3 regions of the Arthrobacter sp. efr-133-TYG-104 genome follow, and region 2 is predicted to be linked to each of the others. Evidence: predicted binding sites of a transcription regulator. Region 2 holds the regulator's gene; each other region holds the start of a gene.
The links. The regulator HrcA, encoded in region 2, represses chaperone genes, less so after heat shock. The targets are predictions, from matches to a motif close to TTNGCACTCGNNNNNNNCGAGTGCNAA.
Positions count from the first base shown of each region.

Region 1 (5,537 bases), on a different contig from region 2:
GCCACTCGTGGCGCCGCTACTCGTGGCCCTTTAGAGGACCGGGAGTTCCCAGTCAATCGGGGCGGCGCCCTGCTCGCGCAGCAACTCATCGGCCTGGCTGAAGGGCTTGGAGCCGAAGAAACCGCGAGAGGCCGAAAGCGGACTGGGATGGGGAGACGAGATGGACGGGGCACCTCCCAGCAGGGGTTCGACGGACAACGCATCTTTTCCCCACAGGATCGCCACCAGCGGGCTCTGCCGGCCCGAGCCGTCGGTGCGTTCCGCCACCGCCGTGACGGCCGCCGTCGTGATAGCCTCCCAGCCTTTCCCTCGATGCGAGCCGGCAGCTCCCGCGGAGACACTGAGGACCCTGTTCAAGAGGAGGACGCCTTGATCGGACCAAGCGCTGAGGTCTCCGTGGACACGGGGCGGCAGGCCAAGGTCATCGTGGAGCTCGCGGTAGATGTTTGCCAGACTTCGCGGGATGGGCCGGGTCTGCCTGGCCACGGCGAAGGAAAGTCCGACGGCATGTCCCGGCGTCGGATACGGATCCTGGCCGAGTATCAGTACCTTGACATCGGCGAGGGGGCGCCGGAACGCCCGCAGGAGGTTGTCCGCAGAGGGCAGCACTTGGATGCCGGCGTCGGCCTGGGCCGCGACGAAAGCGAAAACGTCGCGGAACTGTCCTTCCAGAGGAGATAAGGCAGCCGCCCAGTCGGGCGCCATCAGCTCATCCAACGGCCTGCCCACCAGTTCGGCAAAGCCAAGGTCCGGCACCGCCGCCGGTTCAAGATCAAAGAGAGCATCCTCGCCAGTCACCACGCCATTGTCTCCTGCGTCCGGCGCCCATGCGAATGACAGCGTTGTTATTCGCCCCTAACATGGGGGTAGGTCTTTTCCCATCTGAGCGTCGAAGGAGCCTGCCATGGCCGAACCAGCACCGGATCCGATGGCGCAGCAAGCCACCGACTTTGACCGCGCGGACTTTGTCGGAAATACCCGCCCTGATTCCCCGCTCAGTGAGCGGGATCAGCAGATGTTGTCCTTGGAAAGGCAATGGTGGAAGTACTCCGGCGCCAAGGAACAAGCCATCCGTGAGCTGTTCGATCTCTCGGCGACGCACTACTACCAGATCCTGAATGCGCTGATCGATACGGAAGATGCGTTGGCGCACGATCCCATGCTGGTCAAGAGATTGCGTAGACTACGTACGTCCCGCCAGCGCGCGCGGACTGCGCGCCGCTTGGGGTCCGACGCGTAAAACGCCCGGCTGATCTGTCAGCAGCAACCAGCAAGGACAACGCTTCACCATGACCAAATATGCCAGGGACGAGTTCGACCAGGTCCCAGAGAACAGCTCCCGGCAAGGCGTCCACCGCGACGCCCAAGCAACGTCCCGGCCCGCTTTGTGGCCGGTCCTCACCGTCGGGGCAGTGGCCTTGGTGCTTGGCTTGGTGGCGTTCTTGATCCTTCCGCGCCTTGGGTTTGTGGCACCGAGCGCAGCCCCTGGCGTTTCGACGTCGGCACCCCGCCAGAGCAGCGCGCCGCCGTCGGCGGCCCCCAGCGCATCGAGCAGCGCCCCGGCTGCGTCCCCGGCGCCCAGCGCGACGCCGTCCGAAACTCCCTCCGCGACCCCGACGGCGGCTCCCGTGGACAAGTCCACCCCGGTGGCTGTCTACAACGGTGCCGGCACGGCCGGTTTGGCCTCCAAGGTCGCCGGCTTGGTCCAAGGCGGCGGCTGGACCTTGGGTACGGTGGGCAACTGGGGCGGCCTGCCACAGAAATCTTCCGTCATCTTCTATAACGCGCCGGCCCAGAAGGCTAATGCCGAAGCTTTGGGTACCCTTCTCGGGATCCAGCAAGTAGTCGAGGCCCCTGACGTCCAGCAGCCGCTCGTGGTGGTCGCAGGCCCGGGCTACCAGTAAGCGCCGGGTTACCAGCAAACGCAGGGTCACCAGTAAACACGGCACCATCCCGGTTAAGCCTCAATAACAAAAGCGATGCACTTCGCCAGCGCGGCACCGCGTTGCGATCACAGTGGTTACAGTGGATTAACTCCGGCCCGGAGATCCCGGCTACCGGACTTTGGCTACTGTGAAAGTGGGCATCATGGCTTTGGGAACCGTCAAATGGTTCAACGCCGAAAAGGGTTACGGCTTCATCACTGTGGATGATTCCGGCGACGACATCTTTGTACACTGGTCCGCCCTTCAAATGGACGGATTCCGGGCCCTTGAGGAGGGCCAGAGGGTTGAGTTCGAATTGGGGGAGGGGCAGAAGGGCCCCCAAGCGGAGAGTGTACGCGTCGCCTAAGCCGCGGACACTGGCGGCGGACGCCGGCAGGAACCTTTTCGTTTATAGCGCAGCGTGGAGCCGCTGCTTGCACTCTCCCCGGGTGAGTGCTAATTATTGAGTTAGCACTCCAACGGTTCGACTGCTAAGTGCGGCCCGGTTAATCCGGCCCAAAAGCTAGCGAACCGGCGGGGGATCAAGAAACACCTTTTGGTGGGGTGAGGTCCGGAAGCGCGCGGCATACAGAGGCCGCAAGCGAAAGGCCGTCCGTCGCGGGCACTCCATCAGACAGGTACCTTCTTAACGACTGTCCCGAAAGGACTACCGCCGTTATGGCCAAGATCATTGCATTTGATGAAGAGGCACGCCGCGGCCTCGAGCGGGGTTTGAACATCCTCGCAGACGCCGTCAAGGTCACCCTCGGTCCGCGTGGACGCAACGTCGTCCTCGAAAAGAAGTGGGGCGCCCCCACGATCACCAACGATGGTGTTTCCATCGCCAAGGAGATCGAGCTGGACGATCCTTACGAGAAGATCGGTGCGGAACTGGTCAAGGAAGTTGCCAAGAAGACGGATGACGTCGCTGGCGACGGAACCACCACCGCAACGGTTCTTGCCCAGGCATTGGTCAAGGAAGGCCTGCGCAACGTCGCGGCCGGCGCTGACCCGCTGTCCCTCAAGCGCGGCATCGAGAAGGCTGTTGAAGCAGTCATCAAGGAACTGCTGTCCTCGGCCAAGGAAATCGAAACCAAGGAAGAGATCGCAGCCACGGCTTCCATCTCCGCCGGCGACCCGGAAATTGGCGCACTGATCGCCGAGGCCCTGGACAAGGTGGGCAAGGAAGGCGTCATCACGGTCGAGGAATCCAACACCTTCGGCTTGGAGCTTGAGCTCACCGAGGGCATGCGCTTCGACAAGGGTTACATCTCCGCATACTTCGTCACCGACGCTGAGCGCCAGGAAACGGTCCTCGAAGACCCGTACATCCTGATCGTGAACTCCAAGATCTCCAACGTGAAGGAACTCGTTGCAGTCCTGGAGAAGGTCATGCAGTCGAACAAGCCGCTGCTGATCATCGCTGAAGACATCGAGGGCGAGGCCTTGGCCACCCTGATCGTCAACAAGATCCGTGGCACCTTCAAGTCCGTTGCCGTCAAGGCTCCGGGCTTCGGTGACCGCCGCAAGGCACAGCTCGCCGACATCGCCATCCTCACTGGTGGCCAGGTCATCTCCGAAGAAGTTGGCCTCAAGCTCGAGAACGCCGGCCTCGAACTCCTCGGCACCGCCCGCAAGGTCGTTGTCACCAAGGACGAGACCACCATCGTTGAAGGTGCCGGCGACGCCGAGCAGATCGCTGGCCGCGTGGCCCAGATCCGCGCCGAGATCGAGAACTCCGATTCCGACTACGACCGCGAGAAGCTGCAGGAGCGCCTGGCCAAGCTGGCCGGCGGCGTTGCAGTCATCAAGGCTGGCGCGGCTACCGAAGTTGAGCTGAAGGAACGCAAGCACCGCATTGAGGACGCTGTCCGCAACGCAAAGGCTGCCGTTGAAGAAGGCATCGTTGCCGGTGGTGGCGTGGCCCTCATCCAGGCCGGCGCCAAGGCGTTCGCCAACCTCAACCTCGAAGGTGACGAGGCAACTGGTGCCAACATCGTCAAGGTTGCCATCGACGCTCCGCTCAAGCAGATCGCTTTCAACGCTGGCCTCGAGCCGGGCGTTGTAGCGGACAAGGTTCGCGGCCTGCCCTCCGGCCACGGCCTGAACGCTGCCACGGGCGTCTACGAAGACCTTCTGGCTGCCGGCGTCAATGACCCCGTAAAGGTCACCCGCTCGGCTCTCCAGAACGCTGCTTCCATCGCTGGTCTGTTCCTGACCACCGAGGCAGTGGTTGCTGACAAGCCCGAAAAGAACGCCCCGGCTGCCGGTGGCGACGACATGGGCGGCATGGGCGGCTTCTAAGCCCTCCCGCTCTTTGCAGTAAGAGCATCACGACGGCGGTCCCCACCATTTGGTGGGGGCCGCCGTTTTGCTGTGCCCGAGTACTTTGTGTGGTCTTTGAGCTGCGCGTTTTAGTGTCAGTAAGGTCTGGCAGGATTAAGTCCATGACGATTATTGCTGCCGCCGACGGGTCCGCCCTCGGTAATCCTGGGCCGGCCGGTTGGGCCTGGTACGTTGACGATTCCTGTTGGCGGGCAGGGGGATGGCCGCATGGGACCAACAACCAAGGCGAGTTGATGGCTGTCCTGGACTTGTTCCGGTCCACGGCGCATGTTCCCGACCAAGATTTGCTGATCCTGTGCGATAGCCAGTACGTCATCAACTGCATCACCAAGTGGATGCCGGGTTGGAAGCGGAAGGGGTGGCGGAAGGCAGACGGCAAGGCTGTCCTGAATGTGGATCTGCTCAAGGACATCGATCAAGCCATCACCGGACGCAAGTACACCTTTGAATGGGTAAAGGGCCATGCCGGGCATGACCTCAACGAAGCGGCGGACGAGCGTGCACGCGCGGTGGCCGTTGCTTATCAGCAGGGCGTAGCTCCCCGCAGCGGGCCGGGCTTCCCGGGAGCTCCGGCTGCGGTAGGTAGCGAGCTTGGGGACCGTCCTGCCGGGCTGCAGAGCCCAGCCGCGAAGCCCCAAGCGCTGGCCTCGTTAGCCCAGGGCACCCGCCAGCAAACCCCCGCCGGTCAGCAGCAATCTCGGGCAGGGCGGACATCCTGGCCGCATTCGGAGCCGACCCTTTTTGGCGAGTCCGGAATCTTTGGCCAACCTGACCTTTTCAGCGAACTCGACGAACAAACTTCGGTGGTGCCGCCGTCAGCCGAAGACACGGTCTTGGCGTTGGAACGCGAGATGCTCAGGCCGGAGGTGCGGGCGGACATCGGCAGGATTGGCGTTTTGCTCCACCCGGACTTTGCCGAGATCGGGAGCTCCGGCCGATTTTGGACCCGGGATGCCATGATGATGGCCCTGGAGGAAGATCCCGGTGAACCCACTGAGCTAGAGCTCCTGAGCGCAGATCGCCTGAACGAGGACACCATACTCCTGAACTATCGCAGTCTGGCACCTGCAGGAGCTGCTTTACGCAGCTCCGTGTGGATGCTGGACCGGGGCCAATGGCGGCTGAGGTTCCACCAAGGGACACGTGAACAGTAGCGGAACGCGCTAGCCGGCCGGACCAGCCCAATCAAGACCTGCGAGGGCCGCCTTCAAGGGGGAAGAGAGGGGCCCCGCAGGAGTCATCTCGGCCGATGGCCGGGCAATGAAA
Region 1 covers NZ_JARVTA010000001.1:66,455-71,991, forward strand. The annotation lists gene QRN04_RS00340 (uracil-DNA glycosylase) at 31-801, opposite strand; gene QRN04_RS00345 (DUF3263 domain-containing protein) at 905-1,240, shown strand; gene QRN04_RS00350 (LytR C-terminal domain-containing protein) at 1,290-1,904, shown strand; gene QRN04_RS00355 (cold-shock protein) at 2,089-2,292, shown strand; gene groL (chaperonin GroEL) at 2,604-4,229, shown strand; gene QRN04_RS00365 (ribonuclease HI family protein) at 4,373-5,425, shown strand.
Region 1: the regulator HrcA is predicted to act here: its motif matches at 2,394-2,420, upstream of groL (chaperonin GroEL).

Region 2 (5,537 bases):
CGTCAACGTAGTTCTTTTGGTTCAGCGTCTTGGGGCGGATGGTCTTACCCCGGCTGGAAAGAATGTTGTGCGTCAGGACGTCCGCTGGATTCTGGACGGACTGGGTCCGCAACAGGGAAACCAACTGCTGCAAAACGTCCGGGGTAACCAGAGTCCCCTTGGCAACGAGCCCGCGAACTTCCTCAAGCAGGCGCATGATCCGAGGTATGACGATCGAAGGACCGGTCATGGACAACTCGTTACCGCGTGCGTGGAAGTTGACGTCCGGGAATTGTTCCTCGATGTACCGCAAGGCCTCGTCATGGCTGCCTAGCGAGTGAACCATTTGGTCGGAGTTGTCGAACGTGACGATTTCCGTGCGCGTGCCCGGTAAGGTGTGCGGGAACTCAGTCGGAGCCGGGTTACCGATACCGGTCCTCGGCCTCCCATTCAAAGATTCACTCATGGTGCTGGCTGCTAAGCCTGTTCTCCTCTGGTTGTCTAGGCAATTCATCGATTCCAGCGGCGCTTGTTGTGGCTTCACCAGCGTCCTCGAACCACTTCAATCCTACGCCAGCCTGACTCGATGTCGGCGTTGGTCTCAACTCCGCATCGGGCTGGTATCAATCACGTTTCAGTTAGCGCGCTTCACGCTATTCGCAACGGACCGCCGTCGGCTGTATGCAAAGCTGGCATAGGGGGTAACTAAGCACCGGCAGAACTGGTCCGGCGGAGAACGCCGCCGTGCACCAGTCCAATGCCACGGACCACACTTGAGACAGGACGCTCCATCACACTGCCAGCAAGCCACGTATCCAACGCACGGAAGCGGAAAACCGCCATGGCCGTTGCTGCGATGCTTGCTGTCTTCCTGCTCACCGGCTGTATCGCCAACAGCGGAACCAGCCAGTCCGTGCCGAGCTCTCCCACGGTGTCCGTCCAAGATGCTCCGGCAAGCAACGCGCCGTTGGAGACCACCCAAGCGTCAACCAAGATCCCGGTGTATTGGATCGGGCGCAGCAAGGACGAGGTCTACCTCTACCGCGAATTTCGGGATCTCCCGGGAGACGGGAACCCGGTAACCAGCGCGCTGCGCATCATGATGTCCCAAAAGCCGTTGGACCATGACCTGTTCACGCCATGGCAGAGCCCGGCGAACCTGGCAACATCCATCTCCGGCAAGAACGTCATCACGGTGGATCTGTCCAAGGACGCGTTCAACTCGAACCTCGATCCCGGAATGGCCCAGCGTGCCGTCCAGCAACTGGTTTATACAGCGACGGCGGCTGCTTCCTCATCGGGGCTCATCAACTCCGGCCAACAGATCCAAGTGGTCATCCTTGTGGACGGGCACAAGGACTACATGGCATTCGGTCAGGTGAAACTCGGAGACCCGATGGATAGGGACCCCGCCGTGGTGGCGCCGCTGTGGATTATTGATCCCCAGGAAGACACGACCGTTCCTGCAGGCCTGGTCAAGTTCAATGGTCGGAGCACGGACAGTTCCAAGCCGATCACCTGGCAGCTGCTCCAAGACAACGGAACGTCGGACAAGACGAGCCTGCTAACCGGGCAAACCAAAGCCAACGGGGACGCCGGACAGTATGGACTTTTCACCTTCAGCGCCACCCTGAAGAGAGGCAAGTACGAGGTCCGCGTGTCTCGGGTGGACGGCTCCGGCGCGACGATCGAAACGAGCACGGACACCAAGCTTTTCACTGTCGGATAGAGCTTGTCACCCAACTACCATCGCCCGAGAATATCGCTTGCCAGGACGACGGCGGCCGGACCGGCCGTTGAGGACCGCAACACGTGATGACCCAAGAGCGCGGTCACTGCCCCGGCGTCACTGAGGCGCGTGACCTCGCGAGGGGAAATTCCGCCCTCGGGGCCGACGATCAGCAGAACCTCGCGTGCAGGCGCCGATGCCGTCAACTCAAGTCCCGCAGCAGCCTCAAGAACTCCCCGCAACGAATTCTTGGCGTCTTCATGCAGGATGATGGCCAAATCGGCTGCTGCAACCAGCGGGGCCAACCCGCCAGATTCCACAATGGGGCGCACCTCGGGGATCCACGCCCTGCGTGCCTGCTTTGCTGCGGCCGTGACCACGGACTGCCACTTCGCATGGGCCTTCCTCGCGCGATCACCCTTCCACCTCACGATGGAGCGTTCCGCTTGCCAGGGCACGACGGCGTCGATCCCAAGTTCCGTTGCCGTCTCGATGGCAAGCTCGTCACGGTCGCCCTTGGCCAAAGCCTGAACCAACACCAGCCGAACGGCCGGCCGATCCTCGAATTCCACACCCGACGCTGTGACCGTCAGTGTCCCGGCTCCCGCTTCGGCCACCGTTCCCGTCAACCGGAACCCCGCGCCGTCGGATATATCAACAGACTCACCGATACCGATTCGCTTGACGGTGACGGCGTGCCGGGCTTCTGGCCCCTCAAGGACGAACCTCGCGCCCGGTGTGACGGTGTCAAGGCTGCCGGCCTCTGCGAAGAAAACGGGATTACTCACCGCTAAAGGTTACCGAGTTTGTCCCGAAGCTTAGCGAACATGCCGCCGCTGGCCACCAGCTTGCCTTCGGTGAATTGCTCACCACGAAGCTTGGCCAGCTGCTGGAGCAGGTCCTCCTGGGCGGGGTCGAGTTTGGTGGGTGTCTCCACATGGAGGTGCACCTTGAGGTCGCCACGGCCGTAGCCACGGAGATGGGTTACACCGAGGCCCCGGAGGGTGATGATCTCCCCGGACTGCGTGCCCGCCTTGACATCGATGTCCTGCTCGCCGTCGAAGGTTTCCAACTGCACCTCAGTCCCCAGGGCGGCTGCTGTCATCGGGACGCTGAGCGTCGCGTGGAGGTCATCGCCTTCCCGCACGAAGACCGAGTCGTTGTTGACGCGGATTTCCACGTAGAGGTCACCAGCAGGGCCGCCGGCGGGGCCGGCTTCGCCCTGTCCGGACAGCTGAATCCGGGTACCCGTGGCAACGCCTGCCGGAACTTTGATGGTCAGGGAGCGGCGGCTGCGAATCCGGCCTTGCCCACTGCATTCGTTGCAAGGATCCTTGATGACCGTACCGAATCCCTCGCATGACCCACAGGGCGCGGTGGTCAGGACCTGGCCCAGGATTGACCTGACGGCCCGCTGGACCTGGCCGCTGCCACCACAGATGTCACAGCGCTCCGGCTGGGTTCCCGGACGGCAGCAGCTGCCGTCACAGGTGGGACAAACCACGGCTGTGTCCACCTCAAGCTTCTTGTTGACGCCGAAGACGGCATCCTTGAGATCGATACGCACACTGATGAGGGCATCTTGGCCGCGCCGGACACGCGAAGCAGGACCACCGTGACCGTGTCCGCCGCCTCCCCCGAAGAAGGTGTCGAAGATGTCTTGGAAGGCAAACCCTTGGCCGGAATATGCGCCGGAGCCATTGTCAGTGCCGTTCTCGTTACCGGTTGCATCGTAGACACGGCGCTTCTGCGGGTCCGACAGAACTTCATAAGCATGCGTCACGGCCTTGAACTGCTCAGCGACATCCTCCCCGGGATTTACGTCCGGGTGGAGCTTCCGCGCCAACTTGCGGTACGCCTTTTTGATCTCTTCCCCGGTGGCTTCCGGCGAGACTCCCAAAACGTCATAGTGGCTGCTCAAAGTCTGTGTCTCTTCCTTGTTGTTACTGCAGGTATTCCGATGATGGACGGCGTCTTAGTCGCCGAGAATGCGGGAAAGGTAGCGGGCCACCGCTCGCACGGCGGCCATGGTTGTTGGGTAATCCATCCGGGTCGGTCCCAAAATGCCCACCTTGGCACCGGATCCATAGCCAGTTGCCACCACGGACGCCTCGGCCAAACCGTCATAGGGATTTTCCCTCCCGATACTGACAGTTACTCCCCGGGGGTCATCACCCATATCCGATAACAACCGGAGCATGACAACTTGTTCCTCAAGGGCCTCCAGCACCGGACCAATGCTCAAAGGGAAGTCCACGTTGGAACGCGCCAGGTTTGCGGTGCCGGCCATCAGGATGCGCTCTTCACGGCTATTGCCACTGAGCACCTGGAGGCCATGTGCCAGGGTTTGCGCCACCCCACGGAGTTCAGGGGGGCAAAGCGCCACGACGGAAGGAAGGACTTGGGGCAAGAGATCCACCTGGGTGCCTGAGATACTGCCGAGGAATCTGGACCGCAACATCATCAGCGCCTCATTGCCGACGTCGAACCCTACATCGATGACCTTCTGCCCGACGCTTCCGGTATCGGCAATCAGGACCACTAGCACCTGCTGGGGCGCCAGCAGCACGAATTCGACGTGGCGTACCACCGCTCTCCTTGAGTGCGGGTACTGCACGACGGCGACTTGGTTGGTGAGCTGGGACAGGAGCCGCACGGTACGTTCGAGGATGTCATCGACGTCGTCGGGGCCCTCAAGCAGCGAATGGATGGCACGGCGCTCAGCCGCAGAAAGCGGCTTAACCTGCGAGATGCGGTCCACGAACAGCCTGTAGCCCTTGTCCGTAGGGATACGCCCCGCGCTGGTGTGTGGTGCAGCAATGAGGCCCTCCTCTTCGAGGACAGCCATGTCGTTGCGGATGGTGGCACTTGAAACGCCGAGGTGGTGGCGTTCAACCAGGGCCTTGGATCCTACAGGCTCCCTTGAATGAACGTAATCCTCAACGATTGCGCGCAGCACTTCCAATTTGCGCGGCTCACTCATTGCTCCACCTCCTGACATCTCATGGGTTAGCACTCAACATGCCCAAGTGCTAACAAGTCTAGTATGAGCCAACGCGTTGCTAGCATTGAAACCGCCCGCGGAGATTCAAGCGCGCGGGGCCGGCAGCAAACCGGTCTGATTCGAGCGCGAAGAGGTAAGAAGACCTTGGCTTTCGACCATTGGGGCCCCCAGGACCTGGCGGCCCCCGCCAAACGCCAACTTCCCGAGGTACCCGTCCAGCGTGGCATGGTCCTTGAAGACGTGCAGTCCGGATGGGTCGGCGAAGTGACACGGGTGGAGAAGTCCGGCGGCATGCACATCGTGTCGTTGGAGGACCGGCGTGGAAAGACGAAGTCGTTCCAGCTTGGATTTGGCTTCCTCCTGGAGGGCCAAGCGATCCGGCTCCTGCCCCCTGTCCCCCGTCCTGCTTCAGGCGCATCCACCGGCCGCACCGCCTCCGGCTCGGTCAAGGTCCAAGGCCAGCGCGCCCGGGTAGCGATGTCCAGCCGGATCTGGGTTGAGGGCAAGCACGACGCCGAACTGGTAGAGAAAGTCTGGGGAGACGATCTCCGCGTCGAGGGCATTGTGGTTGAACCCTTGCACGGGGTGGACGACCTCAAATCAGCCATTGCCGCTTTCTCTCCCGGTCCCACACGCCGACTTGGCATTCTGGTGGACCACCTTGTGTCCGGTTCCAAAGAGTCGCGCATTGCCGCGGAAGCGATGACGGTGCCGGGCGCCGCAGGCAACGTGTTGATCGTGGGCCACCCCTACGTGGACGTCTGGCAGGCCATCAGGCCGAAGGTGCTGGGCATTGAGCAGTGGCCCGCGGTCCCTCGGGGGCTG
Region 2 covers NZ_JARVTA010000002.1:71,568-77,104, reverse strand. The annotation lists gene QRN04_RS02560 (PhoH family protein) at 1-445, opposite strand, end outside; gene QRN04_RS02555 (GerMN domain-containing protein) at 836-1,708, shown strand; gene QRN04_RS02550 (16S rRNA (uracil(1498)-N(3))-methyltransferase) at 1,723-2,496, opposite strand; gene dnaJ (molecular chaperone DnaJ) at 2,499-3,629, opposite strand; gene hrcA (heat-inducible transcriptional repressor HrcA) at 3,684-4,691, opposite strand; gene QRN04_RS02535 (DUF3097 domain-containing protein) at 4,857-5,537, shown strand, end outside.

Region 3 (5,537 bases), on a different contig from region 2:
AAGGACGGCCGGGTGACATTGCCGGCCTTGAGTGCCCAGGCTCCCGACCTCGTCCCGTTGTTGGTTCCTGTGTGGTCCGTCAGCCCGTACCTTTTGACCGGCGTTCTTCCTGCCGAGCAGAAGTTCGATGCCGCGGTGGTGATCGACGCCGAATCGACCTCCTTGCAGGCGGTCCTGCCTGCGATATCCAGGGCTCGCCAGGTGATCGCCTTCGGAGACGGCAAGATCGGCAATGCACGTACCTTCAGTGTGGCGGTGGAGCCGCCCGTGGCAGGGGTAGCCGGCCATGTTGCCGTGGACAGTGCGTTTAAATCGTTGGCGCGGGTGTTGCCTACGTGGCAGCTCAACTGGGTGTATCGCGCGGTCGATGAGGACCTGATCCTTCAGCTCAGCAAGAATTATTACGACGGCGGTTTGCGGCGCCTCCCCGACGGAAGCTCCGTCACTGGCTTGGATCGGTCCATCCTGGTGGAGTATATTCCCGACGGCACCGGGCTGCCCGGTGCCGACCACGAAGGGGTGGAATCCGTAACTGCCGAGGTCAACCGCGTGGTGGATCTGGTCTTTGAACACGCGCGCCTACGTCCGCGGACGTCCTTGGCCGTGGTTACTGCGAGCCTACGCCACGCAGCGCGTATTGGTGAAGCGATCAGGCTCCAATTGCCTAATCACCCATTGCTTTCCCCGTTCTTCGGGGCTGGGCCGGAGTCCTTCCGCGTGGTGGATTTGGAGCGGGCACAGGGCTTGGTGCGGGACCACGTGATCTTCTCGCTCGGTTACGGACGCACCCCGCACGGGCGAGCCCTCCATTCCTTTGGTCCCCTGTCTACAGAGGGCGGACGGAACCGTTTTGCGTTGGCCATGACGCGTGCGCGGCGGTCCATGCATGTGCTGAGTTGCTTCCGTCCTGAGGACCTCGACCTGGACCGGCTGGCCCACGGCGCTGTGGACTTCTATGAGTTGCTTGATCGGGAGCTTTCCGGCAACAGCAACCTGGGAACCCCTGCTTCCCGCGCGGTGGCCAGCGAACAAGCCTTGGGGGAGGACCCCCTGGTTGCCGATCTCGGGGAGCGGCTGCGCGCCAGGGGCGCACGGGTATGGCACCTTTACGACGGCGTCCTTGACATCGCCGCCGCTGCGGACCCTGTTCATACCATTGGACGGGAAGGCGCGGAGATCCCCACCCCGGTTGCCATCGAGTCTGACGGTACCGAGCGGTACCGTCGGATGAGCGTCCGTGAGCGCAGCAGGCTCCGGCCCCAACTGCTGGAGCGCATGGGATGGCGCTACATGTCCCTTTGGACCATTGAGGTGTTTACAGACCCTTCCTCCTGTGCAGACCGCATTGGCTCCTACCTCGGCCTTGAAAACCACATTCTTCAGTCATCTGCCGCACCTCAGCATGGCTTCCTTGACATGGATGTTGAAGAATTGAATGTGGGCGGTGGGCAGCCAATCTTCGCCGCGGCTTCTTCGGCCAGGAGATCACGTGAAACGCCTCAATCCCACGGATACGGGGCTTCGGTGGCCAGTCAAGACGTGAAGGAAGCAGTAGGTATGGAACCGGACGGAAACCAGCGGGACACCGCCGGAGAAGCGAACAGGACAGAAACGGTGGCATCCTCATCGGACACCACGTCGTCGAACGGATCACGAGCGGATGGCACTGCTGATCAGCAGGCGGCCGACGTGACCTCCGCGAAACCGTCATCTGGCGGCATTCTTCCGACCAAAGCGGCCGAGGACGATCCCCGCCGGTGGGGCGACGAGTCCGGATACGATCATGAGCAGTGGTTGAAGGAGCAAAAACCCCCTCACTGGGGCTAAACGGCAGGCGGCGCGTCCGACCGTCGTTCATTGCTGGTGCTCCAGCACAAAGAAAAGCTTGCCTTGCGTTGATGCGCCGGCAAGCTTTTCTGCTTGCAGGGGGTCGGCGGCGACGACGACCAAACCATCCGTGTCACTGGTCCCGAGCCACTCGCCAGGCTTTCCACCTTGGGCTGATGTCCAGAGCACTGGAACCGGGCCAGCGAGCACTTCGCTCTTCCGGGATTCGGCATAGGAACCGTCCGCTGTGAGAACCACCGTTACCAACTGGCCGGGGGACAGGAGCTGGATGGAGGAGGGGTCCGCCATCCGCAGCGGAACCGCCGAAGTTCCTGCGGGTGCACCTGTGAGGAGGCCAGGGCCAAGGAGAACCGACTCAGACGGGATCTGTCCGCGGCGTAGTGGGGCGGCCAGCTGCCGACCCACCAGGGGTTTGGCGTCTTGGAGTGCACCAGCCAGGGCGACGTCCGTTGGTACGCCAATGGTTGTGAAGTCGTTGCCCGTGAGGCTTGTGCCTACTGGAAGGTCCCTGGCAGCAACTACCACGCTGACGCGTTGCGGTGGCTCGGGAGTCAACTGCTGGACTGCCAAGCCTGCCGCAAGGCATAGAAGCAGGGCAACCGTAAGCCGGCGGTTCCGTCCCAACCAGGATCCCCAGCGCAACCTCAAGGGGCGCGTCTGCCGGAACCCCCGCGCCTGGGCCCGCTGGAGCTTGCCGGTTTTTCCTCGTCCAGGCCCTGCGCGCAGTTGCTGGGCGCGCATCGAGGGGAACACTCTAGAAGGAGTGGCTGAGGCCGCCCGTTCAGGACGGGCCAGGAGGGTGGTGCGCGATGTTTGAGGCATGCGGCCACGCTAACGTCGTGCGTCCATGCCGGGACAGCTGTTTGTCCCCCTATGTGGAGAACGCCCTATGTGGAGAACCTAGGGTTTAGCTGGTAGCTGCGGCAGGTGCCGGGGCGGCTGGCGCTGGCGCAGCAGCGGGCGCAGCCGGAGCAGGCGAAACCGTGCTGCCCTTGGAGTCGCGTGAGTCGGTCCGGTAAAACCCGGAGCCCTTAAAGACAACGCCGACGCTGTTGAACTTCTTGCGCAAAGAACCCTTGCATTCGGGGCACTCCGTCAGGGAGCTGTCAGAGAAAGACTGGACGATGTCAAAGGCATGGCCACAGTCCTTGCAGGCGTACGCGTAAGTGGGCACTGAATTCCTCCTCTGGGACAAAGTTCAGGTCCTGGGCGGCGGAAGCGGGAGATCCGCATTAGCAGTCGCAGGGCCTGAGTGCCAATTCTATCATCCAGTGCGCGGCAGTTTCGGCACGGCGTAGCCTCGGCGGCGAAGGCGCTACGTCGGTTTAGGCTCCCGCCCGCATCCGGACGATTCCTGAAGGCGTCAGGACCTCCGGCACCGGACGATCAAAGCCTTCGGCGGGGATGGAGCCCGCGGGTAAGAGGTCCTCGTCGTAGATGACCGCAATGCTGGGGGGCCGTACTCCGGACGAGTCCAAGCCGTCCAATAGCCGGTCGTAGTAGCCGCCGCCTTGTCCTATGCGGCTGCCGGTCAGGTCCACCGCCGTCGCCGGCATGAAGATTCCAGCTGTTCCGGCAATTACCGCACTGTCCAAGCGTTCGCCCTCCGGCTCGTCGATCGGGGCGTAGGCAGAGCGGACAAAAGCCGTGTCCGGAGTCCAGTACACCCAGCTCAACTGCCGATCGGGTTCGCAGACAGGTAGGAGAACCCGGTGGCCTTCTGCGTAGAGGGCCTCGATGAGCGGCATGGTTGGCGGTTCGTGGGCGACGCCAACATAGAGTGCGAACTCGCCCGTGGATCCGCCGGCCACCCGTGCTGCCCACTGTTTACCATGAACGCTGATCGATGCCCCTGCAGCCGACCGTTGTTCCGGGGTCAGGGCACTGCGGCAGAGTCGTCGCGAGCTGCGGATCTCTTCTTTGGTAAGCATCTGGGTCCCATCATATTGGCGTCGGGTACAGAGTAATCCCGCAAAAGTGCAGCCCGGCTCGGCGGGGGTTTACCCGTTGCCGTGCTACTTCCGTTAGATTAGTCCGGTGACTCTCGATAACAATGCTGTCCGTAAAGCTGTCATCCCTGCCGCGGGTCTTGGTACCCGATTCCTTCCCGCCACTAAGGCGATGCCAAAGGAAATGCTGCCGGTGGTCGACAAGCCAGCCATCCAGTACGTCGTCGAAGAAGCGGTCAAGGTTGGCCTGCACGACGTCCTGATGATCACCGGGCGCAGCAAACGCGCTCTGGAAGATCACTTTGACCGGGTGCCGGCACTGGAAGCGACGCTGGCCGAGAAGGGCGATACGGCCAAACTTGAAGCCATTCAGTCGGCCACCAACCTCGGCGACATCCACTACGTCAGGCAAGGCGACGCCAAAGGCCTGGGCCACGCGGTCCTGCGTGCAAAGCAGCACGTGGGGCATGAGCCGTTCGCCGTTCTGCTCGGCGATGACCTCATCGATCCCAAAGATGACCTCTTGAGCGAAATGATTGCCGTCCAGCAGAAGACCGGCGGCTCTGTGGTGGCCCTCATCGAAGTGGAGCCTTCGAAGATCAGTGCCTACGGTTGTGCCGACGTCGAGGACATTGGCGAGGACGGCTACGTCCGGATTAAGCAGCTTGTGGAAAAGCCCTCTCCGGAAGAGGCGCCGTCGAACCTGGCCGTCATCGGCCGCTACGTACTGCACCCGGCAGTGTTCGATGTTCTGGAGAAAACAGAGCCCGGGCGTGGCGGGGAAATCCAACTTACCGACGCCCTTGAGGTCCTGGCTGGTGGCGAGGGTGAAGGCTATGGGGTCTATGGCGTGGTATTCCGGGGCCGCCGCTATGACACCGGCGACAAATTGAGCTACTTGAAGGCCTGCATCGAGCTTGCCTGTGAGCGTGAGGACCTCGGTCCCGAGCTCCGGGAGTGGCTGCCCAACTTCACCGCCAACCTTCCCCAATAGCGCGGATGTACGGCTCTGCGATCTGGCCGGTAACGCTGGAATGCGGAGACTTGGCGCTGCGGCCCATCCGTTATCGCGACCGGCGGGAGTGGTCCGACGTCCGGTCCCGCAACGGGGAGTGGCTGGCGCCCTGGGAAGCCTCGAACCCGGAACCCGGGGGACGCCTGCCCAGCTACCGCCAAATGGTGGCTTCGCTCCATAACCAGGCGAGACAGGCCATTGCACTGCCGTTCCTCATCACGGAACGGACAGCTGGCTACCGCGATCCTAAAATCGTCGGTCAACTGACTGTGTCCTCCATCATCTGGGGATCGGCAATGATGGCAACCCTGGGATATTGGGTTGATAAGGACCGGGCCGGCCATGGCATTGCGCCTACCGCGGTTGCCATGGCCACCGATCATTGCTTCGCGGTGTTGGGCTTGCACCGCATGGAAATCAACATTCGCCCTGAGAACGCGCCCAGCCTTCGGGTGGTGGAAAAGCTGGGGTTCCGTGATGAGGGGTACCGCGAACGGTATCTCCACATCAACGGGGAATGGGCCGACCATCGCTCCTTCGCGTTGACTTCCGACGAGGTTCCGGAAGGGCTGCTCCGCCGCTGGCTCCGAGGATAAAACGGCAGGTCAAGCGCTGGTTTTGGACCTCGGAGCGACCCGGTTCGACCGCATCTGCAGTCATTTGCCGACTCGGCCACGACACACCGACGGCAATGCGGCTGACCTCAGCTATTTGCTTCTACCGTT
Region 3 covers NZ_JARVTA010000016.1:164,249-169,785, forward strand. The annotation lists gene QRN04_RS12955 (DUF4011 domain-containing protein) at 1-1,827, shown strand, start outside; gene cpaB (Flp pilus assembly protein CpaB) at 1,855-2,670, opposite strand; gene QRN04_RS12965 (FmdB family zinc ribbon protein) at 2,756-3,022, opposite strand; gene QRN04_RS12970 (5-formyltetrahydrofolate cyclo-ligase) at 3,174-3,779, opposite strand; gene galU (UTP--glucose-1-phosphate uridylyltransferase GalU) at 3,886-4,791, shown strand; gene QRN04_RS12980 (GNAT family N-acetyltransferase) at 4,797-5,408, shown strand.
Region 3: the regulator HrcA is predicted to act here: its motif matches at 3,081-3,107, upstream of QRN04_RS12965 (FmdB family zinc ribbon protein).